Regions from separate parts of the Bacillus sp. H1a genome, predicted to be linked through region 2. Evidence: riboswitches for the same ligand, from Rfam matches in the RefSeq annotation. Region 2 holds a riboswitch; each other region holds the start of a gene.
What was found. Region 2 has a riboswitch for S-adenosylmethionine ahead of U860_RS0117715 (methionine ABC transporter ATP-binding protein). Riboswitches for the same ligand answer to the same signal wherever they lie in the genome.

Region 1 (10,455 bases), on a different contig from region 2:
TTTTCACACCTTCCCTAGTATGTCGTTTCCCTATCTACCAAATTTGGTAATAACTCTACATGTTTCACATCTATTTCTTCATCATTAATCTTTTCATATAATAATTCAAATGCTTTTACACCAACGTTTTTACTGGAATGTGAAATCGTCGTTATACCCAATATATCTGCCACCTCTTGATCATCACATCCAATAAGCGTAATATCCTCTGGAATACGAATTCCTTGTTTTTTCGCCTCCGTTACCATACCCGCAGCAATATGGTTGCAAGATACGAGAAACGCCGTCGGCTTTACAGGAATATGAGTCCACTCTCGCACTACATCACGCCCATCTTCCACTGTAAAACACCCTTTAAACTTCCAGGCTTCTAATGGTGTTACAGCAATCTGTTGAAGTGAATCCTCATACGCTTGTTTTCTTCTTTGACTATTAATGCTATTACTTCTTCCAATACAATATCCAATACGCGTATGACCTGCATCTATTAAGCTTTTCATCCCTTGTGAAAACACTTTATAGTAATCAATATGTACACTCGAAATAAAATTTGAATCTATTTCCTCACACATAACAATTGGACCAAATTTCGTATACTCTTCAAGTTTGTCCTTACTATTTGTTCTTGAACATATAATTACTCCATCAAGTTTTTTCATTTTCAACATATGTAAAATTTCCAACTCTTTTTCTTCACTATAATTCGTTTGGCAAAGCATCATATTATAATTGTTCTTCGCGGTTTCTTTTGATATACCCTCAATAATAGCACTATAATATTGATCATTTACGTGTGGTAATAAAACACCGATTACATTTGTTTTCCCTTTCACTAAATGAATAGCATTTACATTTTGCGTATAATTTAATTCTTCTATAATCTCTAAAATTTCTTTTCGTTTCTGCTCATTTACATACGGGTGATCATTAAGTACACGTGAAACAGTTGAAACAGATACCCCAGCAAGTTCAGCGATCTTTCTTATATTAGTCATCTCATTCTCCCCTTTTCGTAAAAATTCTTACTTGACCTGGTAAGCTTTCCACAATATATCCTTTCCTAGCAAATACGTTTAGAAAGGATACACACTATATGCTTCAATTCAAATTAGAATATATATTTTTCATTGGCGGTTTACTCATTCTCTCCATCGGTATTAATATGATGACGACAATTACTTCCTTTGGACTTAGCCCTTATGATTCCTTCTTTATTGCACTATATCAAAATTTCGGGGTAAGTATTGGTTTTTGGATTTTCATGATTAACTTTGTTTTTACACTTATCGTACTCTTTTGGGATAAAAAACAAATTACAATCGGCACGATTGTAACGATGATTCTTATTTCTCTTTTTGTTGATTGGATTGGTTCCATTACAACTATTATGGACTTTATCCGCTCTCTTCCAAAATATATAACACTTGTTTGTGGAAATCTATTCGTCGGAGCTGGAATCGGTCTTTACGTCTCTACAAACCTTTGCGCTGCGCCTCAAGAGGCTTTCGTTTTAACTGTTGCTGAGAAGAAAAAATGGACATTCAGAAGAACTGAAATTTCATTAGCTCTTTTATTTTTAACATTAAGCTTCTTATTAGATGGACCAATCTATTTCGGAACAATTATCTTATCCTTTACAACAGGTTGGATTATTCAAGCATTTATACAAGTTGGCACGCAGATTTTAAATAGAAAAAAACCTATTAAGCAAGCTGCTTAATAGGTTTTTTCGTTTTTTTATAGGAAATACTACTTAGCATCTCCTTCAATTCGATAGTTTGCTTTCACACAATCTATTTCTTCATACGATTGCAATGTATGTAGAATGTAATCGTAATCTGCAAGAGAAGCACGATGCGTTACAATTACAATTTCGGCTTTCCCTTTCTCTTCAAGTGGCATTTGAATAATCTTTTCAAAGCTAACACCGCGCTCAGAGAACAAGGATGTAATTTTTGCAAATACACCAATCTCGTCTTTGACATGAAGTCTTAAAAACTTTTTCACAACAATTTCATCTGGCTCTTTTAATACTTTTTTATATTGTGGGGATACGGCACTATTTCCGTTTACACCTAACCTAATATTTTGCATTACAGCAACTAGGTCAGAAACAACAGCTGTCGCTGTCGGTAAGCTTCCTGCCCCCGGTCCATAAAACATCGTTTCTCCTACTGCCTCACCATACACATAGACAGCATTATATTCATTTTGCACTGCTGCAAGAGGATGTGTATTTGGAAGTAAAGTTGGCTCAACTGTAACCTCTAATTTCTCGCCATCTCGCTTTGCAAGACCAATTAATTTAATTGTATATCCTAAGCTCTTACTATATTCAATATCTTCTTCTGTAATAGAAGTAATTCCTTTTACCTTCACATCTCCAAGCTCTACATTTGTAGAGAAACCGAGAGTAGCCAAAATCGTCATTTTTCTTGCTGCATCTAAACCTTCTACGTCTGATGTTGGATCTGCTTCTGCAAATCCAAGCTGTTGGGCTTCTTTTAACACGTCGTTATATGCTCTCCCTTCGTCTGACATTTTCGTCAAAATAAAATTTGTCGTTCCATTTACAATTCCCATTACTTTCGTAATAAGATCTGAAGAAAGCCCCTCTACGATGCTTCTTAAAATCGGAATACCTCCAGCTACACTAGCTTCATAAAACAAATCAGCCTTGTTATCTTTTGCTACCGCCAGCAATTCTGCCCCGTGTAACGCCATTAGATCTTTATTTGCAGTCACAACGTGTTTCCCACTATTTAAAGCTTGTAAAATATATGCTTTTGCATCATCGATTCCACCCATTACTTCGATGACAACATCAATATTAGGATTATCTAAAATTTCACTCGCATTTTGTGTTAATAGAGTAGAAGGTACCTCGACCTCTCTCTCTTTTTCAATATTTTGCACCAATACTTTCGTTACTTTCACTGGACAACCTACTTGGTGTATAAGTCTTTCTTGATGATCTGCAATAATACGAACTACACCACTACCAACTGTCCCAAGACCTAATAACCCCACTTGAATTTCTTTCATAATACTGTCCACCCCTCAAAAATTGTGTTTAGATGCCATTATATAAACAAAACATCTAAAAAACAATGTATTTTGAACATTCCGAAAAATATAGGTTAATCTTTACCAAGAAAACGCTACCACGTGTTACACAATCATTATTTACAATAGATAAGGGGTCTCTTGATACACGTAATAATTCAACCAATTAGAGAATAATAAATTTCCATGACTCCTCCACCTAACAAGCGGCTTTTCATCTGGATTATTATGTTTAAAATAATTTTTTGGCACATCAATATTTAACCCTTTTTGGCTATCTCGTTCATATTCTTGTTTTAACGTATCACAGCTATATTCACTATGCCCGAGTACGAAAACTTGCCTTCCCTCTGGCCCAATAACAAGATGAACACCCGCTTCTTCAGAGTTTGCTAATAACGTTAATTCTTTCACCTTTTCAATATCACTCTCTCGTACTTCTGTATGACGAGAATGCGGGGCAAAAAACAATTCATCAAACCCTTGTAACAATTTCACATGTTGCTCGCGAACCTCATGTTCAAACACACCAAACATTTTTTCAGCAAGAGGATACTTCGGAACGCCATAGTGATAATACAAACCTGCTTGTGCTCCCCAGCAAATATGAAGCGTAGATGTTACATTCGTTTTTGAATACTCCATAATACGTTCAAGCTCTTCCCAATAATCTACTTCTTCAAAAGAAAGAGTCTCAACTGGTGCTCCTGTAATAATGAGTCCATCAAATCTTTCGTTTTCAATATCACGGAAAGTTTTATAAAAGCTCGTTAAATGTTCCTGTGCTACATTGCGAGATAGATGTGATTCCATATGTAATAAATGAACATCTAATTGTAACGGTGTATTTCCAATTAAACGAAGTAATTGTGCCTCTGTTTCTTGCTTTGTAGGCATTAAATTTAATATTGCAATTTTCAAAGCACGTATATCTTGTGTTTCTGCTCGCTCCTTCGTCATTACAAAAATATTTTCTTCTTGTAATACTTTGCGAGCTGGTAAATCTTTATCAATTATAATCGGCATGTTGTTTGCCTCCGACTAGCGCTGCTTCTAAATCGGCAATAATATCAGAAACATCTTCTATACCGACCGATAAACGAATTAAATCAGATGTAACACCAGCTAAACGTTGAGTTTCTGTACTTAATTGTCTGTGTGTCGTACTAGCGGGATGTATTACACAAGTTCTGGCATCAGCTACATGCGTTACGAGAGTTGCCAGTTTCACACTTGCAATAAATTCTTTTGCTGCTTCTAATCCGCCTTTAATACCAAAAGTTAAAACACCACTAGCACCTTTTTTCAAATACTTTTGTGCTAACGAATAATTTTCATTGCTATCTAATCCCGGATAATTCACCCATTCAATACGTTCATGATTAGCAAGCCACTTAGCAACTGCGAGAGCATTTTCACTATGACGCTCCATTCGTAAATGCAATGTTTCCAAGCCAATATTGCTAATATATGCATTGAATGGGCTCATACAGTTTCCATAGTCTCTTAATAATTGAACGCGTGCTTTCACAATATAAGCTGCTGCTCCAAAATTTTGAACATAACTTACGCCGTGATAACTCGGGTCAGGTTCAACAAGCTCAGAATATTTTCCATTTGTCCAATCAAAGTTCCCTCCGTCAATAACAATGCCGCCTAATGAGCTCGCATGACCATCAATATATTTCGTCGTAGAATGAACGATAATATTTGCCCCATGTTCAAACGCTTGGCATAAATAAGGCGTCGCTAATGTATTATCAACGATAAAAGGTACTTCTAATTCTGTTGCCGCTGCTGAAAATTCTTTGAAATTTAAAACGTTCATCGCTGGATTTCCTAATGATTCTGCATAAATGAGCTTCGTCTTGTCGTTAGCAAGTGCCGCAATTTCATCGGCCGTTAAATTTGGATTAAAGAACGTAACATCAATACCAAGCTTACGCAAACTCACTCCAAATAAATTAAATGTCCCCCCGTAAACTGTTGAAGAACAAAGTAAATGGTCTCCGCTACTACAAATATTTAAAACTGCGAGCATAATAGCTGCCTGCCCAGAAGCTGTTGCAACAGCCCCTACACCGCCCTCTAAATCTGATAACTTCTGCTCAAATGCAGCTAGCGTAGGATTTCCAATACGCGTATATATATACCCCTCTGCCTCCAAATTAAATAGCGCTGCTAAATCATCTGAAGTATCGTATTTATACGTTGTACTTTGATAAAGTGGCAAAACACGTGGTTCACCATTCTTTGGCGTATAGCCACCTTGCACACAAATAGTTCCTTTCCCCCATGATTCTCCCATCTCTCGTTCTCCTTTCTTTTATGAAAAATAAAAAACTGCCCCTTTCCTGAAAACAAGAAAGGAGCAGTTTGAAAACACGCTCTAAAGGCTCTTTCTTATCTCTCAGGATTATTACCTGCAGGATTTGGCACAATTCCGTTATACGGCTGTTGCCAAGGTTTCATCGGGCCTGTCCCTCCACCTTTTCTTGATAAGACTATGCAATTACCGTTGATTTTATAGCAATAATTTCCTAATGTCAAATAGTTTTTCTGAATGTTCTAAATTAAATGTCAGGAATTTAATATAAACAACAAAAGAAATATATTCCATGTTTATATGAAAAATACCTTTCAAAAACTCGAATCACTATATACACTTAAATAAGTGCTTTAACCGTGCAGATTTCAAATTCTCATGAAATCGCAATGTATAAATTGAATAAGCGGACCTCTCAAAAAGATACTATATATATTCAATTCATTTCATACTAGCATATCTAACCCCTTCCATATCAAAACTTACATAACGGAGGTATAACATGACAAATAAAAAGGACATGAACTATATACTCGTCCTATACGGCATTCTTCTAGGCTCTATAGTAGGAGCTACAGTCTGGCTATTTTTAGTTACAATAAATTTCGGAATCCACTTTATTTGGGACTACTTACCTAAAGTATTTTCTTCTCCCCCTTATTACACCATTTGTGTAACAATAATCGGCGGTATTCTCGTGGGTTTAACACAAAAATACTTCGGTACATATCCACGTCTTATGCCGGAAGTAATGGCTGAATATAAAAAAACAGGTAGAATTGAATACCGTTTTGTACATAAAGCTACTTTAACTGCGATTATCGTTTTAATATTTGGAGCTAGTCTAGGTCCGGAAGCAGCGCTTGTTGGAATTATCGGTGGACTTTGCACATGGGTAGGGGATCGCTTTAAATTCGCTTTAAAGGGAATGAATGAACTAACAGAGGTTGGAATTGGTGCTACTTTAAGTGTCATTTTCAATGCACCATTATTCGGTTATTTAGCTCCGAATGAGAATGAGAGTGAAGATGAACAAATTGCTGAGTTTTCTAAGAGAAAAAAAGCAATCGTATATTTAGCTACCACTTTTGCCGGATTTTCCGTTTATTTATTGCTTAGTAAATTAGATAATCGTGGATCTTTTATTGTTAATTTTGGAGAAGGCTCTCTTTCTCTCAATGAATGGATCGCCTTTCTACCACTTGCAAGTATCGGTGCCATGGTCGGTTTCCTTTATTTCAAATTAGAGTTTACATTAGAGAAAGTAATTCATCCTTTCCGAGAATACAAACTATCACTTGGAATTATCGGTGGTATTTTATTAGGAATTGTAGGAACAGTTCTCCCATATACATTATTCTCAGGGGAACATCAGTTAAAAGATTTAGTCGTCGAATGGAGCCATTTATCTTTTTGGGTATTACTTCTTTCAGGGGTTTTAAAATTATGTATTACTGCCGTTTGTTTAAATACGGGGTGGCGCGGCGGACATATTTTCCCCATTATATTTGCTGGATCAAGTATTGGATATGCTATAGCTTCTATTGCCCCTATAGATCCAATAGCTTCTGTAGCCATCGTAACGACAGCTATTTCAAGCTATGCATTAAGAAAACCAATAGCTATAACATTACTATTACTCATGTTTTTCCCGCTCAATTTATTATTACCAATGCTCGGGGCGGCGGCCATTGGTAATGCATTTCCGCTTCCTAAACATAATGAAGCTACAAACTAATATAAATAGGCAGTGGGGACAAAATCTTCACTGCCTATTTATATTACACAAGCTTCTTTAATAGTGCGTATAACTCTTCAAAATTATGTACCTCATACGTTGGCACAATCCCATTTTCATTTGATTTCTTTTCTGGATTAAACCAACAAGTATCGATTCCCGCTAAATATCCGCCTTTAATATCGGCACTTAACGAATCCCCAATAATAAGTCCTTCTTCAGAAACGAAATTAGGAATGCGTTCAAAAACATAATCAAAATACTCTTTCATTGGCTTTTGGAAGCCCGTATCTTCAGAAACGAAAATATCTTTAAATTTTGAATGTATTCCTGCATTACGCAGACGCTTATCTTGTGTTTTTGAAGCACCATTCGTCACGATATATAAATCATACTCACTTTGAATATTTTGTATAAATTCAAAGGCCCCTTGTATAAGTTGATTACCTTCTTCTAAATAACTACGATAATTATTTTCAAATAATATCCCATCTACTTCTTGACCATACTCTTTAAACAAAATCGAAAACCGTGTATTTACGACTTCATCACGGTTTATTTCGCCCTCTTCAAAAGCATCCCAAAGACTTTTATTAATTTTTTTATAATGCGCTTCAACCTCGCTAGTTAGAGGAATCCCTTTCTCTTCAAAAAGCATACGTAATGCCACTTTCTCCGCCTTCTGGAAATCTAACAATGTATCATCTACATCAAACAACAATGTTTTATATTTTTTCATAAGCCCTTCACACTCTCTTTTCTACAAAAACAAATTTAAATAAATCGTATCATTCTTTCTTGTAAAAATAATAGGAGATATCTCATACTAAATATGAGGTGAAAACATGAAAATCAGCAAAAATAGCGAAGAAATCTCTCATTACATGCAAACTTACAACTTCCACACTCTTTTTTCTTTTGATGTCTTACCGTATACCGAACTACATTCCTTTCAAAAGAAAGAAAGGATATGTAATGAAGGAGCTGATTTCCCTTATCTTTATTACTTAATTTCTGGGAAAGCGAAAATATATATGAGTCACAAAAACGGGAGGGTCTCCTTAATTAACTTTATTCAAGCACCTTCGTTCATTGGGGAATTAGGCTTAATTGGCGTAGAATCCGTTACGAAAGCGGTTGAGGTAATCGACGATTGTATTTGCTTAGCCCTTCCTCTTAAAAATTGTCAGCATCTTTTATTGCAAGATGCTACCTTTTTACAGAAACTATGCAAATTTATTGGCGAAAAAACAATTACCCGAACAGAAAGTTACGCCAAAAACTATAGTTATCCGTTCGAAAATCGATTAGCTGCGTTTATTCTATTAACGGAACAAAATAATTGCTATACCGAAAAACATACCGAGGCCTCAGAATACTTAAACGTCAGTTACCGGCATCTTCTATACGTATTAAACCAGTTTTGCCAGCAAAATTATTTAAAAAAAGACGGGCGCGCCTATTACATACACGATCGAATTCAATTAAAAAAACTTGCTAATGAACTTAAAGCATAAAAAACAGCATTAACGTTTATGTTAATGCTGTTTTTTCGAGTGACGATTATAATTTTAATTAAAATTTACTTGCTACTTTAGCTGCTTCTTCAAGACCTGTTGTAATAATCTCTTCTGCTTTATCTGGGAATTGGTTATGTCCTTCAATAACTACTGTTTCCATGTTTGTTGCACCGAAGAAGCCCATCATGCTTGCTACATATTTAACAGCCATTTCTACTTCAGCTGCTGGTCCTTCAGAATATACGCCGCCACGTGCATTTAATAACGCAATTTTCTTATCTCCAATAAGTCCAACTGGACCTTCTGGTGTATATTTAAACGTTTTACCAGCACGGTTTAAATAATCAATATACGTGTGTAATACTGCTGGAATCGTTAAGTTCCATAATGGGAAACCGAAAACTACTTTATCAGCTTCTAAGAATTGATTTAAATACTTATCAGCAACTGCTACCGCTTTTACTTCTTCGTCTGTTAAATCAAATCCTTTACCAGCTTTGAATGTACCATTAATCATATCTACGCCTACATATGGTAATTCTTCTTTATATAAATCAAGTTCTACTACTGTATCATTTGGATGTGCTTCTTTATAGCTTGCTAAAAATGCCTCATATAATTTCACACTAACTGCTTGGTCCGCTGGGCGGTTGTTTGCTTTTACAAATAAAACTGTTGCCATGATTCTTCTCCTCCTACTACTCACTCTTACGTTGTTATATATTACTTACGAAAAAGGGTTACTCCCTTGTAATTGTTGTTGCTTACAAATACATTTTATCTTTATATCAAGACAATTTCGTCCTCACATAGACGTATTTTTCCATAAAAAAAGTCCACCTTCTAAAGGCGAACTAGGTCTTACGACTTTAGTCTTATACAATTCCGTTTTTCACTGCATATAATGCTGCTTGTGTGCGATCGGATAAATTTAACTTACTCAAAATACTACTTACATGAGCTTTAACCGTTTTTTCAGTAATAACTAAAACCGAAGCGATTTCTTTATTACTCATCCCTTTCGCTAATAGCTGCAATACTTCATTTTCCCTTGCCGTTAGTACATCTACATGAACGAAAGATTCTTCCTCTTTCTCTTCTTGAGGTAATGTTTGAGAGAGAAGAGCATTTGCTATATCGGGATGTAATTGAATGTTACCTTTATACGCACTTCGAATAGCTTCAACAAGCTGATCTGGTTCTACATCTTTTAAAATATAGCCACTTGCCCCAGCTTTTAATGCTGGCAATACATGTGCTTGATCCGAAAAACTAGTTAATACAATTACTTTCACATTTGGATATTCTTTTTTAATACAAGCCGTCGCCTCAATCCCATCCATCTCAGGCATATATAAATCCATTAATACGACATCTGGATTCGTTTCGCCTACTTTCACTAACGCCTCTTTTCCATTATTCGCTTCCCCAACTAATTCAAAATCTTCCTGCGTACTTAGAAAAAATGCTAATCCTTTTAAAACAACTGTATGATCATCAACTAACAATACTTTTATTTTCACAAACTTCCCTCATTTTCACATCATAATGGTACATTTACTTTTACACTCGTCCGTTTTTTGCTGCTTACAATTTTAATCGTTCCACCAACTAACTCTACTCTTTCACGCATCGTAGTCATACCAAGCGATTTCTTCTCTTTTACATCCTCTTCTACAAATCCATTTCCTTGATCGACTATTTCTAATGATACATTCTTCCCCGTCACTTTGAAATAAATTGTCGCTTCTCTTACATTCGCATGCTTACTTACGTTATTTAAAGCTTCTTGTCCAATTCGCCAT
Region 2 (10,455 bases):
ATATTTTTGCTCAGCTTCTGGAATACCTAATTTATCAAATGTCGCTTTAATTTCATCAGGTACTTCATCCCAAGACTTCTCAGATTTCTCAGATGGTTTTACGTAGTACGTAATTTCATCGAAATCTAAGTCGTTTAAGTCGCCGCCCCATTGTGGCATTGGCATTTCATAGAACTTATCCAGTGATTTTAAACGGAAGTCTAACATCCACTGTGGTTCTTCTTTCATACGTGAAATCTCTTCAACGATCTCTTTTGTTAAACCGCGTCCAGCACGGAAAATCGAAACGTCTTTGTCTTTGAAACCATATTTATAATCGCCGATATCTGGCAGTTGCTTCGCCATGTTGGTGTGTCCCTCCTTAGATAACCTCGTTTTTAGGAACCTTTAACATTACTTATCTTCGTTTAAGCCCTTTTCTAACGCTTTCCACGCTAATGTTGCACATTTAATACGTGCAGGGAACTTGCATACGCCTTGTAATGCTTCAATATCTCCTAAATCAATGCTGTCATCGTACTCTTTTCCTAGCATCATGTCAGAGAAAATTTTCGAAAGCTGAAGTGCTTCTTCAATTTTCTTTCCTTTTACTGCTTGTGTCATCATTGAAGCTGAAGACATTGAGATGGAACATCCTTCGCCTTCAAACTTCGCCTCTTGTACAATACCCTCTTCTACTTTCATCGTAAGTTGAATACGATCGCCGCAAGTTGGATTGTTCAAGTTAACAGTAACACTATCTTCTAATACGCCATGGTTACGAGGATTTTTGTAATGATCCATAATAACTTGACGATATAACGTATCTAAATTATTAAATGACATTTGTGAAATACTCCTTTGTCTTGATTAGCGATTCAACAAATGTATCAATTTCTTCTTTTGTATTATATAAATAGAAGCTTGCACGTGCTGTTGAAGAAGCTTTCAGCCACTTCATAAGCGGTTGTGCACAGTGATGTCCTGCGCGAACCGCAATACCTTCTACATCTAATACCGTTGCTACATCGTGAGGATGTACGTCTTCAATATTAAATGTAACGAGACCAGCGCGATGCTTTGGACCATAAATTGTAACGCCATCTACTTCTGATAGTCTTTCTAAAGCGTATTGCGCTAATTCATGTTCATGCTTTTCAATATTATCAAGACCGATTTCTTCTAGGAAATCAATTGCCGCACCAAGTCCGATTGCATTACCGATAATCGGTGTACCTGCTTCAAACTTCCACGGAAGCTCTTTCCAAGTAGATTCTTGTAAATCTACGAAATCAATCATTTCACCGCCAAATTCAATTGGCTCCATATTGTTCAGCAATTCTTTCTTACCATATAATACGCCGATACCTGTAGGTCCGCACATCTTATGAGCAGATAATGCGTAGAAATCACAGTTTAAATCTTGTACATCTACTTTCATATGAGGTGTACTTTGTGCACCATCAACGACCATAATTGCACCGTTTTCGTGTGCGATTGCTCCAATTTCTTTTACAGGGTTAATCGTTCCAAGTACGTTTGATACATACATGATTGAAACGATTTTTGTATTCGGTGTAATTGTTTGACGAGCATCTTCTAACGAAATTGTACCGTCTGGTTGAAGCGGAAGGTATTTTAAAGTTGCACCAGTTTTCTTCGCAACTTGTTGCCACGGAATGATGTTACTATGGTGCTCCATGTAAGAGATAACGATTTCGTCGCCTTCTTTTACATTTTCAAGACCATAGCTTGCTGCTACTGTATTTAATGCAGTTGTCGTTCCGCGTGTGAAAATAATCTCTTCCATTGATTTCGCATTGATAAACTTGCGAACTTTCTCGCGTGCACCTTCATACGCGTCGGTAGCTTTCGTACCGAGCGTATGAACACCGCGATGCACGTTAGAATTATATTCTTTATAGTAACGTTCTAACGTTTCAATGACTTGAATTGGTTTTTGAGAAGTTGCTGCACTATCGAAATAAACAAGTTGTTTGCCGTTCACTTTTTGATCAAGAATTGGAAACTGTTTGCGTATTTCATGAATATTCATTAGCGAACTTTCCTTTCAATTACCTCAACAAGCTGTGCTTTTACTCCTTCAATTGGAAGCTCATTTACTACAGGTGCTAAGAATCCATGGATGACTAAACGTTCTGCTTCGCGTTTTGGAATACCACGGCTCATCAAGTAGTATAGTTGGATTGGATCTACGCGACCTACTGAAGCTGCGTGACCTGCCATTACATCATCTTCGTCAATTAAAAGAATTGGGTTTGCATCACCACGAGCTTTCTCATCTAACATAAGAACGCGAGAAGATTGTTGTGCATTTGATTTAGATGCACCGTGTTCAATCTTACCAATTCCGTTAAAGATAGATGTTGCACTATCTTTTTGTACACCGTGTTTTAAGATGAAACCTTCAGAGTGTTTACCGAAGTGAACAACTTTAGTTGTAAAGTTTTGTGTTTGGTTACCACGGCCAATTGTTACTGTTTTCGTATCAGCAAATGAACCGTCGCCCATTAAGTTCGTAACGTTCTCTGAAATTGTGTTTCCGTCATTCATAAGGCCTAGAGCCCAATCAATGCGGCCGTCGCGTCCTACAACACCGCGGCGGTTAACGTAAGTTGTTACGTCTTTTGCTAATAAATCAACCGCACCGAATTTCACTTGTGCGCCTTGTTCCACGATTACTTCTGCTACGATATTTGCAATACCTTTAGCATTTTCATTTGCAACGTAGTTTTCTACATAAGTTGCAGTACTGTTCGCATCAGCTACGAATAATACGTGGTTATATACGTTAGCTTCTTCGCCGTCTACTAAGAATACAGCTTGAAGTGGAGTTTCAAGAACAACGTTTTTCGGAACATATACGAATGCACCGCCGTTGATTAATGCAGCATGAAGTGCAGTTAGACGATGCTCGTCTACTTTCACGCCGTCTTTCATTAAGTACTTTTGTACTAGTTCAGCATGCTCAGTTGCAGCTGTTACGATGTCTGTAAAGATAACACCTTTTTCTTTTGCTTCGTTTGCTAAAGAAACAAACGCAGTTGTACCAGTACGTTGTACTAATACGCTGTTATTTTCATCGATTAAGTTTTTCACTGCTTCTGGAAGCTCTGTTAAAGAACTTACAGGCTCTTGCTTAGCAGCGTCGCCTTTTCCGATAAAGTCCCATTTTTCAATTTTCGTTTTATCAGGCGTTGGCATTGGAAGTTCAGTTGCTTGTGCAAGAGCTTGTAAGCGGAACTCAGTCAACCAAGCAGCTTCGTTTACTTCGCTTGCGCGCTGACGGATTGTTTCTTGATCGAAAGGTAATGTACCGATTGTCATGTTTATGCTCCTCTCTTACGCTTCTTGCTCTGCTGTTTCGTCTTCAATACCTAATTCTTTTTTAATCCAGTCGTAACCTTCAGCTTCTAGACGTTGTGCAAGCTCAGGGCCACCAGATTTAACAATGCGACCGTTCATCATAACGTGAACGAAGTCTGGAGTGATGTAGTTTAATAAACGTTGGTAATGCGTAATCATTAGGCAACCGAACTCTTCGCCGCGCATTTCGTTAATACCTTTAGATACAACTTTTAACGCATCGATATCAAGACCTGAGTCGATTTCGTCTAAGATTGCGATTTTTGGCTCAATCATCATTAATTGAAGAATTTCGTTACGTTTTTTCTCACCGCCAGAGAAACCTTCGTTTAAGTAACGTTGTGCCATTTCTGGATCCATTTCTAGGAATTCCATGTTTTTATCTAATGTACGGATAAATTTCATAAGAGAAATTTCATCGCCTTCTTCACGACGTGCATTAATTGCAGAACGTAAGAAGTCAGCGTTTGTTACTCCGCTAATTTCACTTGGATATTGCATTGCTAGGAATAGACCTGCTTGTGCGCGCTCGTCTACTTCCATTTCTAATACATCTTCACCGTCGATGATGATGCTACCTTCTGTTACTTCATACTTTGGGTGACCCATAATCGCAGAAGATAAAGTTGATTTACCTGTTCCGTTAGGTCCCATAATTGCGTGGATTTCTCCACCTTTTACTTCAAGGTTTACACCCTTTAAAATTTCTTTGCCATCGATTGATACGTGTAAGTCTTTAACCGTTAATGTAGAACCAGCCATCTCAATACCTCCATTAATCCTCTATATACATTTTAAAAGTTCCTAAAACGTTCATATTCTCATTTTATTCTCATTCTAATTTTATATCAAATAAAATGATATCGCAAACGACTAAAAAAAGTAACAATTTTTTCACAAATGTATATAAGTATTTCCTTTGCATCTTTATATGATACACCTTCCTTCTTATATATATAAAGAAAAAAGGACTGGTAATTTCCCAGTCCTTTCCTTGTATTTATTCACTTAAAGGAAGCACAGCACCTTTATATTCTTTCTTAATAAAATCTTGAATTTCTTTTGAATGCAGTACTTCTACTAGCTCTTTAATTTCTTTTTTATCTTTATCACCTTTACGAACAACTACTACGTTTGCGTACGGTGAATCATTTCCTTCAATTGCAATTGCATCTTTTTCTGGGTTTAACTTCGCATCAATCGCATAGTTTGAGTTAATTAGAACAGCGTCGCCTTCTTTATTGTTATACACTTGTGGTAATAAACCAGGCTCAATATCTGTTTTGAATTTTAAGTTTTTCGGATTATCTGCAATATCTTTTGGAGTTGCATTAACAGGATCTATTCCGTCTTTAATTTTTAAAATGCCTTCTTTTTGTAAAATTGCTAAACCACGTCCATGGTCAGTAACAGAATTACTCATAATAATTGTCGCCCCGTCTGGAAGCTCTTTTAAGCTCTTATATTTTTGAGAGTATACGCCAATCGGTTCTAAATGAATTTTCCCCGCTATTTCAAAATCATATTTCTTATCTTTAATTTCTTTTTCTAAATACGGAATGTGTTGGAAGTAGTTTGCATCTATTTCCTTATCCGCTAACGATTTATTCGGTAACACGTAGTCCTGGAATTTTTTTATTTCTAAATCAATTCCTTTTTTCTCAAGTAACGGCTTTGCCTTTTCTAAAATAACAGCGTGCGGTACGTTAGAAGCCCCAACAACTAGTTTCTTTTCATCTTTATCTTTCCCACCGCAAGCAGCTAACCCAAAAATTGAAGTTGAAATAAGTGCTGTAAGTAATAATTTTTTCATTTAAAATACCCTCCCGTTTTCATTATCTTTTATCTATTCGAGTCGTTACGTTATCACCAATCCACTGAATTAAAAATACAACTAGCAATACACAAATTGTTGCGACGATTGTTACATCGTTATTACCACGCTGGAATCCTTCTAGGTAAGCAAGTGTTCCAAGGCCACCAGCACCAACAACACCTGCCATTGCTGTATAGCCTACTAAAGCAATTGTCGTTACCGTAATACCAGATACTAATGCTGGTAACGATTCTGGAATTAATACTTTCAAAATGATTGTACTTGTTTTTGCTCCCATCGCTTTTGAAGCTTCAATTACACCTTTATCAATTTCACGAAGTGCAATCTCAACCATTCTTGCGTAAAACGGTGCTGCACCGATAATTAAAGCTGGCAATGCTGCACTTGCTCCAAGAATTGTTCCAAGAAGAATCTTTGTGAACGGAATTAATAAAATAATTAAAATGATGAATGGTATAGAGCGGAAAATGTTTACGAATGCTCCAATCACCGTATTAATTGCTTTGTTTTCCCATAAATTATCTTTCGCTGTCATAAAGAGTAATAGTCCTAAAATAAGTCCTAAAACAAATGTGGCAAACGCTGCGATTGCCGTCATATATAGTGTTTCACCTGTTGCTTCTAACATTTGATTCCAATCAACATTTGCGAGTAACTTATCCATGAGCAATCACCTCCAGCTCTACTTGATCTTGATGTATTCCCTCTATCGCTTGCTGGATCGCTGTTTCCTCACCATTTAAATGAACAACTAAACTTCCATAAGAACCGTTATTCGTTTGTGCGATATTCCCTTGCAAAATGCTAACTTCTATATCACTGCGCTGCATTAACCTTTGAAGTACCGGTCTTTCTACTGCCTCACCGATAAATTGCAAGCGAATTACTTTTCCATCTGGGTATTTTTCAATTAAACTTTCAATCGTTTCATTCGTATCTTCAGAATCAGTTAACTGCTGTACAAATCGTTTTGTAATGTCTTGCTGTGGGTTACGGAACACATCAAGTACAGGACCACTTTCTACAATTTTTCCTCTCTCCATTACCGCAACGCGATTACAAATCTTTCGAATAACGTGCATCTCATGCGTAATCAATACAATTGTTAAACCGAGACGCTTATTAATATCTAACAATAAATCTAAAATTTGATCTGTCGTTTCCGGATCAAGAGCTGACGTTGCTTCATCACATAAAAGTACTTGCGGATTATTAGCTAACGCTCTTGCAATCCCGACGCGCTGCTTTTGTCCACCACTTAGCTGAGATGGGTATGCATCGCCTCTTCCTTCTAATCCAACAAGATGAATTAACTCATCGACACGTTTTCTTCTCTCCGCCTTATCAACACCTGCAATTTCAAGTGGGAATGCGATATTTTCACGAACAGTTCGTGACCAAAGTAAGTTAAAATGTTGAAAAATCATTCCGATTTCCTGTCGCGCCTTACGAAGTTCATTTCCAGTAATCGCTGAAATCACACGATTTGCAATCGTAATCTGGCCAGAAGTTGGCTTCTCTAACTGGTTAAACAATCGAATTAAAGAACTTTTCCCAGCGCCACTATATCCGATAACACCAAAGATCTCACCTTTCTCTATTTTTAAGTTGGCGTTATCTACAGCAGTGACATCACCGCTTTTTGACTTATATATTTTCTTTACATTCTCTAATAGAATCATGGTGTATCACCCCTTTTTTTAATAAAAAGCGCAAGCGGCTCTTTTAGATTTACTCCGCAATTTTTTATTTTTGATGCGTGTAATCTATCGCTATTGCTCATCTTATTGTTTGAATATCCTCCACATTCAAACAACAAAAAACCTTTCCGCTTTTAGAGAAGCAGAAAGGTTTATATGCGTATATAACAACATTATCCCTCTCTCTCATCTCTCAAAGCATTTGCTTTGCAGGAATTGGCACCATTTCAACATAAGTTGACGGTTGCCGGGCTTCACAGGGCACAGTCCCTCCACCTCTCTTGATAAGAGAAATCAGATTAAATTTTCGTCTGATTTAAAATTTATGAAATTGTCTATATTTTATGAATTGAATTCTATCAACATCTACACGCCGTGTCAACAGAAATTTTCACAAAAAAAGAAACTTCAGAATTTTAAGCTCCCACTGACATCGGTTTACATATATGAAACATTGATTCAACTAATAGCATCGTTCGATACGTTCCTGAATATTGTACTCTTCCATCACTCACCAACGTTTGCAACCTTATATTTCCAGTCACTAATTTTTGAACATCCTCTTCCTCTAAGCAGACGATTTGTTCCGTTCCTCTCGCCTCTTTCAAAAGTTCTATATAATCTCTTGAAATTTGTAATGAACAACATTCATCTCCAAATCGAAAATTAACGTTTTTTTCTCCTTGCCTTAAAAGCGGTTCTAAATGATATTGACCATTAGCGTAATTTACAAATGATTGAAGCAAAGAATATAATTTCACCCTAAATCACATCCTTCATATCACTTTCTATTACATACCATTCCCTCTTTCTAAAGAGCAATCCTGTTACTTTCGCTCGACAAATACTGTATCTACCATGCATCTCGACATATTTCCCAAGAAATATGTCGAGGCGGCAAAAACTTTGCCGCCTACTTTAACTCCGTATATAAATATTCAACCGAATGAAATGCGTATATCTTCTTCATCAGTGTCCCATTTTCAAAAAGAAGTAAACAAGGTACACTTTCTATCCCATACTCTTTCGCAAAATGCGGAGCATAATTTAAATCTAACATCCCAATTTTCAAATCTTCAATCGTCATCTCAACGACCGTTAACATCTTCTTTGCTAATTGGCATGTTCCACACATTGGTGTATACACATATAACACTGTTTTTTCTTCGTTTTCTATTAGGGCTGTAGCTTCGGCTCCTGTCCAGTTAATCACTTCTATCATTCCTTACCGTAAATATTCTGTATAAACGTCAATGTCAGCTCCCCATAATACATTTGCTAAATGTGAAGAAGGCGCAGTCGCCACCTCGCGATACGAGCGATCAATATAAATATGCTCTGCTTGCGGAAATTCTTTTCGGAATTGTTTTCTTAACTTTTCTCCTGCATCATCAGCGTCCACTAGCACATACACATCTTTATCAAAAAACTGATCAATGAGCTCATCCATTTTCGACAAACCAATTGTACCATTTGTACAAACAATTTCCACTGGTTCACGAATAATAGATTCAATCTTTCTTCTGTCCGATTTACCTTCTACAATAATGACTTTTTCCACATAAATCATATGTCATCACCCGATCACCATATACTATACAACCTTTAACTTAGTATATAGTATATTCGTTATTTTCATGTTGTTTCCTGTTTATTTTTGCAAAAGAAAAGCGGAAGCGGCTCGTTCAGATTGTGAAGGGGATGGAGCTTCTGACGTAGAGGAGCTTTTTGCCTCGTAGGAAGAAGCGAAGCCACCGAACAATCTAGCCGCAGGAGCTGGACAATAAAGAAAAGCGGAACCGACTGTTTAGCCCTGTTGGCTAAGGTTCTTTCGCACAGAAGACACTTCTTGTCTTCTCGTGCGGAAGGTTCTTAGACATGAAGGGCTAGGAGGTGGAGCTAGACAATGAAAAGCGGAAGTGGCTCGTTTAGATTGTGAGGGGGATGGAGCTTCTGACGTAGAGGCGCTTTTTGCCTCGCAGGAAGAAGCGAAGCCACCGAACAATCTAGCCACTGGAGCTAGATCATAAAGAAAAGCGCATACGGCTCGCTCAGCATGAAGCCTCAATGAAAAAAGTTTTTTCAAAAACGTTCTCCTACATAATAATTAATATATATGTATTTCCAAACTCATTATGTAACACACACAAAAAAGGACAGCACAAAGGCTGTCCTTTCTCTTCGACTATAATTAGTCTTGGTTTGTCATTTCTGCATATTTTTCTGCAGTTAATAACTTCTCAACTTGGCTTGCATCAGAAAGTTCAACTTTAACCATCCATGCACCCTCGTATGGAGATTCGTTAACAAGTTCTGGTTGGTCACTTAATTCTTCGTTTACTGCTACAACTTTACCACTTACAGGTGCGTATAATTCAGAAACTGTTTTAACAGATTCTACGCTTCCGAATGGCTCGTCAGCTTCGATTGTTGCACCTACTTCAGGAAGTTCAACGAATACGATATCGCCTAACTCACCTTGCGCAAAATGAGTAATACCGATAACAACCTCATTACCTTCTGTTTTTACCCATTCGTGTTCTTCAGAGTAACGTAAATTATTTGGAATGCTCATGACTGTACCTCCAGTGAATGTATTAATTATGTAAAAATACCTTATTGGTACTTTTTCCACACACTTTCAAACTGCTCTTCGTTAAAACCAAGTGTTACATTCGTTCCATCTGTTACAATTGGACGTTTAATTAACATGCCATCAGATGCTAAAAGCTCGTACATTTCGTCTTCGCTCGCATCATTTAACTTATCTTTTAGGCCAAGTTCGCGGTAACGCATTCCACTTGTATTAAAGAATTTTTTTAATGGCAATTCACTTTTCTCATGTAAATTACGTAAATCTTCTTTTGACGGTGGATTTTCAACAATATGAATCATCTCATATGCTACATCGTTTGCCTCAAACCATTTTTTTGCCTTTTGACATGTGCCACACTTTGGATATGAATAAAATGTTACTGTCATAAATTCACCTACTTTTTTACTAACCTTTACCCTTATCATATAGAAAACATTTTATTATTTCAAACGATTATTCGCTAAACTTTTACTTATTTCGTGATAATTTTTAATAATCCTGCAAATTTTTCTTATTTTTCCGCCATTTATAAGAAAAAAATAAATATATAATTTTTTCTTCACATTCCCTTTCCCCCTCCTTAACCCGAACATACATCTTAAACAAACGTTTATTTAATTTCATATTTTCTACATCAACCTTTTGAAAACATAGATTCTTTCATACCGAACATATACCTTAAACAAACGTTTATTTAATTTCACATTTTTCTATAGTAACCTTTGAAATACATAGATCCTTTCGTGCCGAACATACCCCTTAAACAAACGTTTATTTAAAATAAAAAATAAGAAGCCTCATTTATGGGCTCCTTCATCATCTACTTAAATAATCCGAAACTGTTTGAAACACTAATATATACATATTATGAATATTTTGATCCGAAACAGTATCAGTATATAATCCCATACCCCAATATTGCCCCTCACTGCTTCCCATATTTACAAATCCTTGTG
Region 3 (10,455 bases), on a different contig from region 2:
AAGAAGCAAAGGTTGTTAATCAGCCGAAAGAAACACCAAAGCAGGAGCAAAAAGTTGATCCGAATAAAGGTGGAAAAGACGTAACTGTTCCAGAACTACCGAAACCAGTGCCACCTAATCCGCCAGAACCACCGAAACCGCAAGCGAAACAAGTTACTATCTCCGTAAAAGGTCATGAAGGATACTTATTAGGTGCGAAAAAGGTTGATGTACAAGAAGGTGATACAGTTTACAGTGTGCTACAGAGTACAGGACTAGAGGTTGATGCAATGGGCTCTAAAGATGGTATATATGTAAAAGGTATTAATGACTTGTACGAAAAAGATATTACTGCTACTAGTGGGTGGAAATATCGTGTGAACGGTGCTTTTCCAAATTATAGTGCTGGTGTAGTTAAAGTAAAACCAGGAGATACAATTGAGTGGGTGTTTGTATTAAAATAGGAAAGGATCTTCGGTAAAGGACTATGAAAATAAGCTTTTCTTCTTTACATCCTTTTGTGAATTTTTTCTATTATATTGGGGTGATGATACTATGTATGATGTGTCTTCATCCTCTTTTTTTAATTGGAGCGATTGTACTAATAGTAACCATAAATATAGTACAAGGGAATGGCGAGAAAATAAGAAAGATGCTGCCGAGTACTATTGTATTCTTTTTAATGGTAATTTTGTTTAATTCTTTATTAACACATAGAGGAGCGACTACGTTATTTCATTTAGGAGATAGCCGGATTAAGCTTGAGGCCTGTATGTATGGACTTGTTATGGGATTATTATTAGTTGCGGTAATGTTTACTTTTGCATCTTATAACGATATTATTTCAAGTCATAAATTTTTATATTTGTTTTCAAGAATTTCACCGAAAGTTGCACTATTAACGATGATTACAGTGCGATTTGTTCCTTTATTTATACGACGATTAAAGAAAATTACACTCGTCCAAAAAACGAAAGGTGTACAATTAGATTCAGGTTCACTCATTGAGCGTATAAAAAATGGAATGCAATTACTGCAAGTATTGTTAGTTTGTTCGTTAGAAGACGCACTACAAACGGCTGATTCTATGCAAGCTCGCGGATTTGGTGTAACGAAGCGTACGACGTATATTCGATATAGAATGGAAAGACGTGACTGGTCTACGTTGAGTTATTTAGTTTTTCTATTAATAACTTCATTCATATGTAGTTATTACGGCGGAGGCAAATTGATCATTTATCCGAAAGTGGAATCAATACTATTCCAGCAATACGATGGAATTATGTTTTTGTTATTTATGATGTTTATTAGCTTACCGCTTGTAATGGAAGGAAGGGAATGGATATGGTGGCGCATGCAGAAATAAAGAATTTATCATTTGTATATGCTGATGAAAATGAAGAAGCGTTACAGCATATTTATCTTTCTGTTCAAAAAGGAGAATTTATCGTACTTGCTGGCGGTTCAGGTTCTGGGAAGACAACTTTATTAAAACATTTCAAAAAGGAGTTACTTCCAATTGGCACGCGTTCTGGACATACATATTATGATGGTGCTTTATTAGAAAATGTACCAGATTTATTATCTGCACAAGAAATTGGTATGGTATTTCAAAATCCAGAAAATCAGCTCGTAATGGATACAGTGATTCAAGAGCTAGCATTTTCTTTAGAAAATATCGGATTACCATCACATATTATTCAAAAAAGAATAGCGGAGCTCATTAGTTTTTTAGGGTTTCAAGATTTGTTACACCAATCTGTTCATACTTTATCTGGTGGACAAAAACAACTAGTAAATTTGGCTGCGGTATTAGTCATGCAGCCGAAGCTATTATTACTGGATGAACCAACAGCGCAGTTAGACCCGATTGCTGCGAAAGAGTTTTTAGGATTGTTAAAGCGTATTAATGAAGAACTCGGAATTACGATTATTTTAAGTGAACATCGTTTAGATGAAGTGATGCCGCTAGCAACTCGTGTCGTTTGTATGGATAACGGAAGAATCATTTATGATGGTACGCCTAAAAGTGTGATAGCGAAAATGTGGGAAGTAGAAAAATTCCGTCCATTCATTCCGCAAATTCCAAGATTGTTTTTAGAGTGGAATGTGAAAGATATTCCGTTTACAGTGCGAGAAGCACAAATGAAAATGAATGATTTTAAGGCGATACAATATATGAATCAGCAAGTGGAACAACGTGAGAAGCAAGAAGTAATTTTAAGTGCAGAACATATATCTTTTCAATATGAAAAAAATAGTCCAATCATTTTGCGAGATTTGACAGTGAATATCGAAAAAGGAAAATGGACAGCTCTCGTCGGAAAAAATGGTACAGGGAAGTCTACACTGTTAACGATTTTAGCAGGATTACAAAAGGCTAGAAGAGGGAAAGTAAAGTGGAGTGGAAAAGTGATACATAAAATCGATTCGAAAGAACGATTTAAAAGTATAGGATACGTATCACAACATCCGTACTATCATTTCACATTTGATACAGTGTGGGAAGAGGTTTATGAGCGTGCTCGTGAATTATATGGCGAAGAGGGAAAAGTAATAGCAGAAGAAATGTTAAAGAGATTTTGGCTAGATTCGCTTATCGATCGGCATCCGCATGATTGTAGCGGGGGAGAGCAACAACTACTCGCATTATGTACAACGTTATTATCAAAGCCAACTTTATTATTACTTGATGAGCCAACGAAAGGCCTGGATCCATGGAAGAAAGAAAGAGTAGGAGAGCTATTTAAGCAGTTGCAAAAAGAAGGTACAACGATTGTGATGGCAACGCATGATATTGAGTTTGCAGCAAAATATGTAGATCAATGCATGATGTTATTTGATGGGAAAGTCATTATGAATGATACACCGAAAGAGTTCTTTAGTGGCAATTTCTTTTATACAACATCTATTAATCGATTCATCCGAAAAGAGTTGCCATTTGCATTAACGTGGGAGGATGTGTACGAAGCGTGTCCAAACGATATGTTGCATTCATAATATTTATTTTTGCTATTGTAATATGTACACTACTCTTTACGACTCTTATTATGGATGGTTATTACATGGTAAGTAGTTTGTTTTTATTAGCTATCATTATGTTACCTTTCTATGTCCGCTTTGAAAGGAAAGCGTTTGTTTCACGTGAAATTGTTATCGTTGCCGTGTTAGCAGCAATCGCAGCGGTTAGTCGAGTGCCATTTTCGATTTTACCGAGTGTACAAACGACTTCCTTTGTCATTATCGTTTCTGCAATTGTTTTTGGGAGTGAAACTGGCTTTATGATTGGTGCAACAGCGGCCATTGTATCTAATATTTTTTTAGGACAAGGTCCGTGGACGCCGTGGCAAATGTTTTCGTGGGGCATGATTGGATTTATAGCTGGACTATTGCGCAACACATTTTTAATGAAAAAGCTTTGGGGAAGACTCATATATGGCTTTGTCGTTGGATTCGTTTTTGGATGGATTATGAATTTCTGGGGGCTTCTTGGTTTTATACGAGAAGCAACGTGGGAAACAGTTATTGCCTACTATGTCGCAAGTTTTTCTTTCGATCTTAGTCATGCGATATCGAATGTTATTTTCCTACTGTTATTCAGTACTTCATGGATTACGATCCTCACAAGATTTAAAAAAAAGTATGGTATATTAGATGAGCATAAGGTGACGTAGAACAGCATACTCATATAAGGTAGGGTCGCGACTTACATATTCGTTTGCCTCTTTCATGCTTCTTACATATTGTAAGAAGCATTTTTTTATTGTAAAAGTGTCAAAGAATAGATTTAATATATCTTCGTTTTTATATGAAGTTATTTGTATAATAATAGGTGAGAATTATTTTCAAAAGGGAGGTGTATAGTTAATGAAGTTAGTTATTCCGAAACAGCATGGAGCATGGGCGATGCTTGTCATTCCATTTCTATTAAGTGTATTACTTGGCAAACCTACTTTTTATCATATTCCATTGTTCTTAGCTTGGTTTTTTATCTATTTAGCTACGTATCCATTTCTCATGTACATAAAGCAAAGAAGAAAAAAAGAGTTTCTGCACGCTGCAATTGTATATTTTATTTGCGCATTCGTATTTGGGATGATTTCTTTATTATATGAATGGCGAATTCTTTTATTCGTAGTGTTACTGATTCCTTTGTTTATTGTAAACATGTATTACGCTCGTCAAAAAAATGAAAGAGCATTACTAAATGACATTTGCGCGATTGTTGTGTTTTGTATAGGCGGCTTAATCAGTTATTATTTCTCAATGAAATTTATTGATAGAACAGCAGTATTCATTGCGCTTATTTCATTCTTATATTTTTTAGGAAGCACGTTTTACGTGAAAACAATGATTCGTGAAAAAAATAATCCGAAGTATCGTTATATATCTTGGGGATATCATATTGTATTAACGGTAATCGTATTTGCTATAAATCCATGGTGTTCTCTCATATTCGTACCAAGTGTCATTCGAGCAATTATGTTGTATGGTAAAAAGATTTCTATATTAAAAGTAGGGATTTTGGAAATTGTTAATTCTGTATATTTTTTAATAATAACGGCAATAATGATGAAGTATGCCATTTGAAAAAAACTTCCCATCTTTTGATGGGAAGTTTTCATTCTTGTTCTAAAATATGAACGGTATAATCACATCTTTGTAATGCTTCTTCTACAGCATAAAGGGATTGTTCAATACGTGCGCGATTGCTTTCTTTTTCAACAGTTTGTAATGCATCTTCTAAACAATGCTTCGCTTCTTGTAACGAATGAAATGAATCTTGTACGTATCCACGGGCGTTCTTTTGCAACGTAGTAACCTCCTTTTGTATATCTGTTTGTAGTATGAACAATAAAGAAGAAAATATAATTTATTTGACAATTACAATAAAGATACGTATAGTTAAATTCAAAGTGAATATTTTCTTATCCAGAGAGGTGGAGGGACTGGCCCGATGAAACCCAGCAACCGCGATGCAGGTGCTAATTCCAGCAGAACATATTTGTTCTGGGAGATAAGACGAAGATATATACGTAACTTCTTCTTATCGGAGAGGTTTTTTTGTTGCAAAAAAACCGATTACGAAAATACATAATAAGAAGAAAGGGGTTGCGAAGTACTGTGACACTCGAAAAATACGTAAAACTGCGTAATGCAGTTTATGAATATATGATAGAGCAAGATAAGCCAATATCATTGTTAGATATTCAAGAACATATCGTTTCGCATCATGAAGGAAAATTCACGAAAAAAATGTTACATCAATTTTATTTATCAAGACTATTAGATGAACTGAAACTGGATGGGAAAATTACTTTAGCTTCTGATGAATATCTCTATGCTGAAAAAGGGGTATTTTATAAAGCGAGAAAAGGGAGCTAAGCTCTCTTTTTTTCTTGGAATAACGAAGTATGTAGAGTAAAAGACTGCTAAAGCAGCCTGATACAAGGGAATGGTGTTGAGTGTGTAGTGTCAAAAATTGAATGTGCCTGAAAGAGGCACTTCATATCGGCTACAAATAAAAATAGACACCTTCGCCGAATAGGTGTCAGTTGTTTTGTCACGTAGACTCGCTACTTGACAGTAATTAGAATAACACGCAGGGTTTTGGAAGTCAAAAGGGAATTAAAGGAAGAGGTGTTGTTATGTATGCTTATTTATTAAAAGATATAACGAAATGGATTCCAAAGTACATTATAGATAGAGGGTATGAATATTATGAAGAAGGACATGTAGAAGATGTTGAAATACACGACAAGAAAGTATTTGCTTTCGTTACTGGAAATGCAGGGAATTATGAAGTGATTATTGATCTTGAAGATTTTACAGAAAGTAGCTGCGAGTGTCCTTATGAGAACTATTGTAAACATATGGCAGCGGTCGTTTATGATATTCAAGGTGCTGGTGAGAGTACAGTTAAAGAGCAACTGAAAGGTTTAGAAAAAGAAGAGTTACTAACAGTGTTAAATCGTTTATTACAAAGTTCTAAAAATGTGCAAATTGTAGAGAAGATGTTAAAGAAAGGGTAAATTTAACTGTAGAAGGGGGTGCTTTGTAGTGAATATATTAATTATATACGCTCATCCTAATCCTTCAAGTTTTAATGCATCGATTTTGGAGCATGTTCAAAAAGGACTACAAGGAACAAATCATTCTGTTACACTACTCGATTTATATAAGGAACAATTCGATCCAGTACTTGTATTTAATGAGGAGAAGAAAAGACGTGATTTACTACATGAAGAAGAGACGAAGCGATATAGGGAATTAGTGCAGAAGGCCGATGCTCTTCTATTCATATATCCGATATGGTGGTGGGGCATGCCTGCCATTTTAAAAGGATTTATCGATCGTATTTTTGTAGCTGGATTTGCTTATAAGTATAAAGGTGCATTACCGAAAGGCTTATTTAAAGGAAAGAAGGCGTGGGTTATTAATACGTTAGACTCACCGTTATGGTACGTGGCACTATTATATCGATCAGCGGATTGGATTATGATGAAAAGAGGAGTTTTACGCTTTTGTGGCATTCGTAATATAAAGCGTTCTGTTTTTCAATCTGTGAAAACGAGTAAAGTAACGCAGCGTGAAAAATGGCTGTTACAAATAGAAGGAGAGGCTCGTAAATTATGAATGAAATCGATCGTATTATAAAGTGTTGTAATTATGAGGACGAACTTTTTCGTACGTATATAAAGTGTTTAGTCCAATTGAAGAAATGCAGCGAAACGTTTAAACAAATTCAGATACAATTAAGAAATGATTATCTAATAAGAGGAATTTGTGAAAGAGAAGTTGATGAGGTGATAAGGGGAAGTAAAGAATATGAAAAACATTTTCTTCCTAAAGTGCTACGGTGGAATTTCTTGAAGAACAATCCTCATATGATTGAAAAAGTGTGCGAAGATTTGTTTGCATATGAAGTGTTAAATCATACAGAGATAGTGTGGAGAAAGATAATAAATTGTATAGAAAGCGAATAATTTATCATATAAAAAAGCTAGTATAAAACTAGCTTTTCGAGTAATTAATTATTTAAATGAAAAGGAAACATAGGCTTATGATTACGCCGGCATAAAGTAAATTGACAACACAAAATCCCATAATATCACGAGCTCCTAAACCAGCTATCGCTAATGCTGGTAACGCCCAGAAAGGTTGAATTAAATTCGTCCAAGCATCGCCCCATGCGATTGCCATCGCTGTTTTTGCAGCGGGTACACCAAGCTCAGCGCCAGCTGGAATCATGATTGGTGCTTGCACTGCCCATTGACCGCCTCCAGATGGAACGAAAATATTAACAATTCCAGCGCTTAAAAATGTAAAGAGCGGGAATGTGTTTTCATTTGAAATGCTAATAAAGAAAGTAGATATAGCTCCTCCAAGTGAAAGACCTTCACTATTCACTCCAATCATCATCCCCATAATTCCTGCGTAGAACGGAAATTGAAGTAAAATACCAGAAGCGCTTTTTGTTGAGTCAGAAAAAGCACGAATATATTGAATCGGAGTACGGTGGAAAATAAGTCCCGCAATTAATAACATAAAAATGACGATATCAAGCGTAAGGTTAAAGCCTTTCGTACTAAAATAGTTAAAAATATAAATAAGACCTAATAACCCGATGCAAAGTGTAATAATAATACTATTCTCCATTTTTTCAGCGAATGTTTTTTGCTCAACTTCTTGAGCGGCAGCTTCTTCATGAAATACACTAGGATCTACTGTAATCGTATGTTTTTCATCTGGATGCATTGCTTTATTAATGAGAGGCATTGTGATTAAAAAGATAATAACTGGAACGAGAGCGTATGGTGAGAATAACGTTTCTGTTATTGGAATCGCTTCTTTAATACTCCCAGCTGTCGTTTTGATTAACGTTTCGCCGCCTGTAGCTAACGTAAGAGGGATAGAAGCAGAAAGACCTGCATGCCAAATGAGAAATCCGGAGTAAGAAGAAGCGATTGCTAGTCTATAATCAAGTCCGTCTAACTGCCTTGCGACTTCCTTTGCATATAAAACAGATACAACAATGCCAAATCCCCAGTTTATATATGCTCCTAGTAAACTAATAATAGAAATGGCAATAATACCTTGACCATTTGTTTTCGGTAGTTTCGCCGCTTTCGTTAATCCTTTTTTAATAAGAGGAGCGTTTGCTAAAGCAGATCCAGTCACGAGTACAAGAGCCATTTGCATAGAAAAGGCAAGTAAGCCCCAAATACCATTACCCCAGTGAGTAATCATTTCAACTGGTGTTTGATGTGTTGCAAACATGCCGAAGAAGATAACGAAAACCGTCAATAAACAGGATAAAATAAACGGTTCTGGTAAGAAGCGTTGCACTAAGGCGACGCAACCATTTGTAAAGGAACGAAACAAAATAAATCAACCTCCTTATGTATATTTATTACAATATTCGAGGTTGTTTGAGTAATAACCTTTAATATATAGAAAATTCAGAATCATTAGGCGATTGTCGTAATTTATTGATAGATCAATATTCTATGTAGAAACGTTATTTCATTTTGCGTTGAAGTATTTCAAAGGAGGGTAAAGCCACATGCCCATCAAATAAAGAATTTTGTAAGAACCTCAAAATTTGTTGTTCCGCCAGCTCGATTGCGGAAGATAATAAACATCTTTAACATAATGCAACCAGCTGTTTCAAACGTTTGCTACTCTTAGGTTACATCATTCTACTTTTCGATTCTTACGAACTTTTATAATCTATAGTAAAAATAAAATTAGAGGAGTTGAAATCATGGAATTCTATAAAAAGCTAAAAGAAGAACGCTTAAAGCATAACTTATCACAAGAAGAATTAGCTCTTAAGTTAAACATAAGCAGACAATCAGTTTCTAAATGGGAGCTTGAAAAAGGCTATCCAAATATTGAAACACTTATTACATTAAGTGATTTATTCAATATTAGCATTGATGAATTAATTAAAGGAGATGACTTCTTGAAAGATAAAATCATCAAAGAAGGAAAAATGGGGGAATTAAAAATGACAGATCAATTCAAATGGTTATATGTATTGAGTTCAATTTTAGTAGTATTTTGGCTTTTTGTACTTCCTTGGTCCAATCCATCAGGTCTAACATTAAGCATAATTAGTCTCATAGCTGTTATTTATTTTGTAATTGTCGTTAACTACATCAAAAATAACAAGAAAAAATTTTTTAATTAAACTTTAAAATTAAAGCCGACAGCAATCGGGGAGATGAATATTATCTGATTGCTGTCGGCTTTAGTAAATTCATACTTAATCACAATTTTGGATACGCAAACCTTTGAAATGACGGCTGTACCCCATGCCCATCAAGTTAAAATCTCATATCACCCAGAGAACGAAAAGTTTGTGCATTTTACTCGTATTTATTGTTTGGGGATAACTCGTTCTTTTAGCTTGATGGCGATGCGTCAGCACCCCATGAAGAAAAGACACCCTTATATGGGTGTCTTTTCCGATAGTTTTTTTAGCAGAAGCAAGCAGCTCCAACTATGATTAATAAAATAAATAATACAACTAATAAAGCAAATCCTCCAGCAAAGCCGCAGCCACAACTACCACCAAAGCCCATAATAGTTCCTCCTTTAGATAAGAGGGGAAAACTAGGGTTCACTCATGTTTTTTAATGGATTCACTTTACTTTATGTTTTTACGCGTTAATTGAGCAGGTCCTTTTGAAAATAAAGAAAAGACACTCGTATATGAGTGTCTTTCCCTGACTTTTTTAATTAAACATTTTTCTTTTGATCCTGTTGAATTTCTTTTGTATCAGTTGTGGGTTTTATAAGTATGGACGATGAATTATTTATTACTTTTCTTTGACTTTTTCCGCTAATCTAAGTTTCACCTTATTAAAAAGAGAGGATCAATTGGTACTGCTTGTTATTTGACTATTACTTTTCCATCCATTCCTTTCAGGTAGTGGAACCGACAGATTAGTTCATATGTACCGGGATTTTCAGGTTTTATGGTAATGGTTTTTTCTTTCCCTGACGGGACTTCGGCGTCGATTCCGAGCTTTTTCACCGTAAAGGTGTGATCTCTATTTCCTTTGTTTTTCAATAGTAAAGTTGTCGTCTTTCCAACCGGAACAGTGATGACATTCGGATTAAAGTAATCATCATTCAATTCGACCTCAATAGGCTGTGTTACAACGTCGGATTCGGCAAATAAACGGAGTGATCCTAAAGTAGTCATAACTACAATCATCGCAAGTGAAATGATCAATACAGTTAATTTCTTTTTCACAGACATTCGCAATCCCTCCTTTCCTAAGTACTAGTGTTTTCAAATTTATAAAATATTATCAATATTAATGGGGGGTGGCGTGTTTCGAATAGTAATTCTTTCAGCATCTCCTAATAACGAAATGATAACTGGAATAGGATTGATGTAAATAAAACGCTCAAATAAGAAAAAAGCTTCCACTATTGTGAAAGCTTCTCTAAATGATTTGC

Region 1: another riboswitch for S-adenosylmethionine. It lies ahead of U860_RS0100465 (bifunctional O-acetylhomoserine aminocarboxypropyltransferase/cysteine synthase); the one in region 2 lies ahead of U860_RS0117715 (methionine ABC transporter ATP-binding protein).
Region 3: another riboswitch for S-adenosylmethionine. It lies ahead of U860_RS0111495 (hypothetical protein); the one in region 2 lies ahead of U860_RS0117715 (methionine ABC transporter ATP-binding protein).

What each region holds. Positions count from the first base shown of each region.
Region 1 covers NZ_AYMH01000001.1:96,169-106,623, reverse strand. The annotation lists gene U860_RS0100490 (SGNH/GDSL hydrolase family protein) at 1-7, opposite strand, end outside; gene U860_RS0100485 (LacI family DNA-binding transcriptional regulator) at 15-995, opposite strand; gene U860_RS0100480 (YitT family protein) at 1,094-1,720, shown strand; gene U860_RS0100475 (homoserine dehydrogenase) at 1,750-3,045, opposite strand; gene metA (homoserine O-succinyltransferase) at 3,187-4,092, opposite strand; gene U860_RS0100465 (bifunctional O-acetylhomoserine aminocarboxypropyltransferase/cysteine synthase) at 4,076-5,374, opposite strand; SAM riboswitch class I at 5,467-5,571, opposite strand; gene U860_RS0100460 (chloride channel protein) at 5,895-7,130, shown strand; gene U860_RS0100455 (YjjG family noncanonical pyrimidine nucleotidase) at 7,174-7,869, opposite strand; gene U860_RS0100450 (transcriptional regulator YeiL) at 7,976-8,647, shown strand; gene U860_RS0100445 (FMN-dependent NADH-azoreductase) at 8,706-9,332, opposite strand; gene U860_RS0100440 (response regulator transcription factor) at 9,526-10,173, opposite strand; gene U860_RS0100435 (GAF domain-containing sensor histidine kinase) at 10,194-10,455, opposite strand, start outside.
Region 2 covers NZ_AYMH01000039.1:71,123-81,577, forward strand. The annotation lists gene sufB (Fe-S cluster assembly protein SufB) at 1-345, opposite strand, end outside; gene sufU (Fe-S cluster assembly sulfur transfer protein SufU) at 394-825, opposite strand; gene sufS (cysteine desulfurase SufS) at 815-2,035, opposite strand; gene sufD (Fe-S cluster assembly protein SufD) at 2,035-3,327, opposite strand; gene sufC (Fe-S cluster assembly ATPase SufC) at 3,343-4,128, opposite strand; gene metQ (methionine ABC transporter substrate-binding lipoprotein MetQ) at 4,367-5,179, opposite strand; gene U860_RS0117710 (methionine ABC transporter permease) at 5,202-5,867, opposite strand; gene U860_RS0117715 (methionine ABC transporter ATP-binding protein) at 5,860-6,885, opposite strand; SAM riboswitch class I at 7,087-7,194, opposite strand; gene U860_RS0117725 (hypothetical protein) at 7,320-7,664, opposite strand; gene U860_RS0117730 (thioredoxin family protein) at 7,817-8,125, opposite strand; gene U860_RS0117735 (toprim domain-containing protein) at 8,129-8,473, opposite strand; gene gcvH (glycine cleavage system protein GcvH) at 9,095-9,478, opposite strand; gene U860_RS0117750 (arsenate reductase family protein) at 9,520-9,885, opposite strand; gene U860_RS0117760 (hypothetical protein) at 10,316-10,455, opposite strand, start outside.
Region 3 covers NZ_AYMH01000022.1:57,939-68,393, reverse strand. The annotation lists gene U860_RS0111525 (DUF4430 domain-containing protein) at 1-443, shown strand, start outside; gene U860_RS0111520 (energy-coupling factor transporter transmembrane component T) at 467-1,345, shown strand; gene U860_RS0111515 (energy-coupling factor ABC transporter ATP-binding protein) at 1,318-2,979, shown strand; gene U860_RS0111510 (ECF transporter S component) at 2,952-3,653, shown strand; gene U860_RS0111505 (YwiC-like family protein) at 3,847-4,569, shown strand; gene U860_RS0111500 (hypothetical protein) at 4,601-4,792, opposite strand; SAM riboswitch class I at 4,905-5,003, shown strand; gene U860_RS0111495 (hypothetical protein) at 5,044-5,364, shown strand; gene U860_RS0111490 (SWIM zinc finger family protein) at 5,628-6,011, shown strand; gene U860_RS0111485 (NAD(P)H-dependent oxidoreductase) at 6,040-6,615, shown strand; gene U860_RS0111480 (hypothetical protein) at 6,612-6,965, shown strand; gene U860_RS0111475 (short-chain fatty acid transporter) at 7,018-8,364, opposite strand; gene U860_RS0111470 (helix-turn-helix transcriptional regulator) at 8,747-9,175, shown strand; gene U860_RS33135 (YjcZ family sporulation protein) at 9,465-9,569, opposite strand; gene U860_RS0111460 (cupredoxin domain-containing protein) at 9,881-10,252, opposite strand; gene U860_RS0111455 (serine hydrolase) at 10,426-10,455, opposite strand, start outside.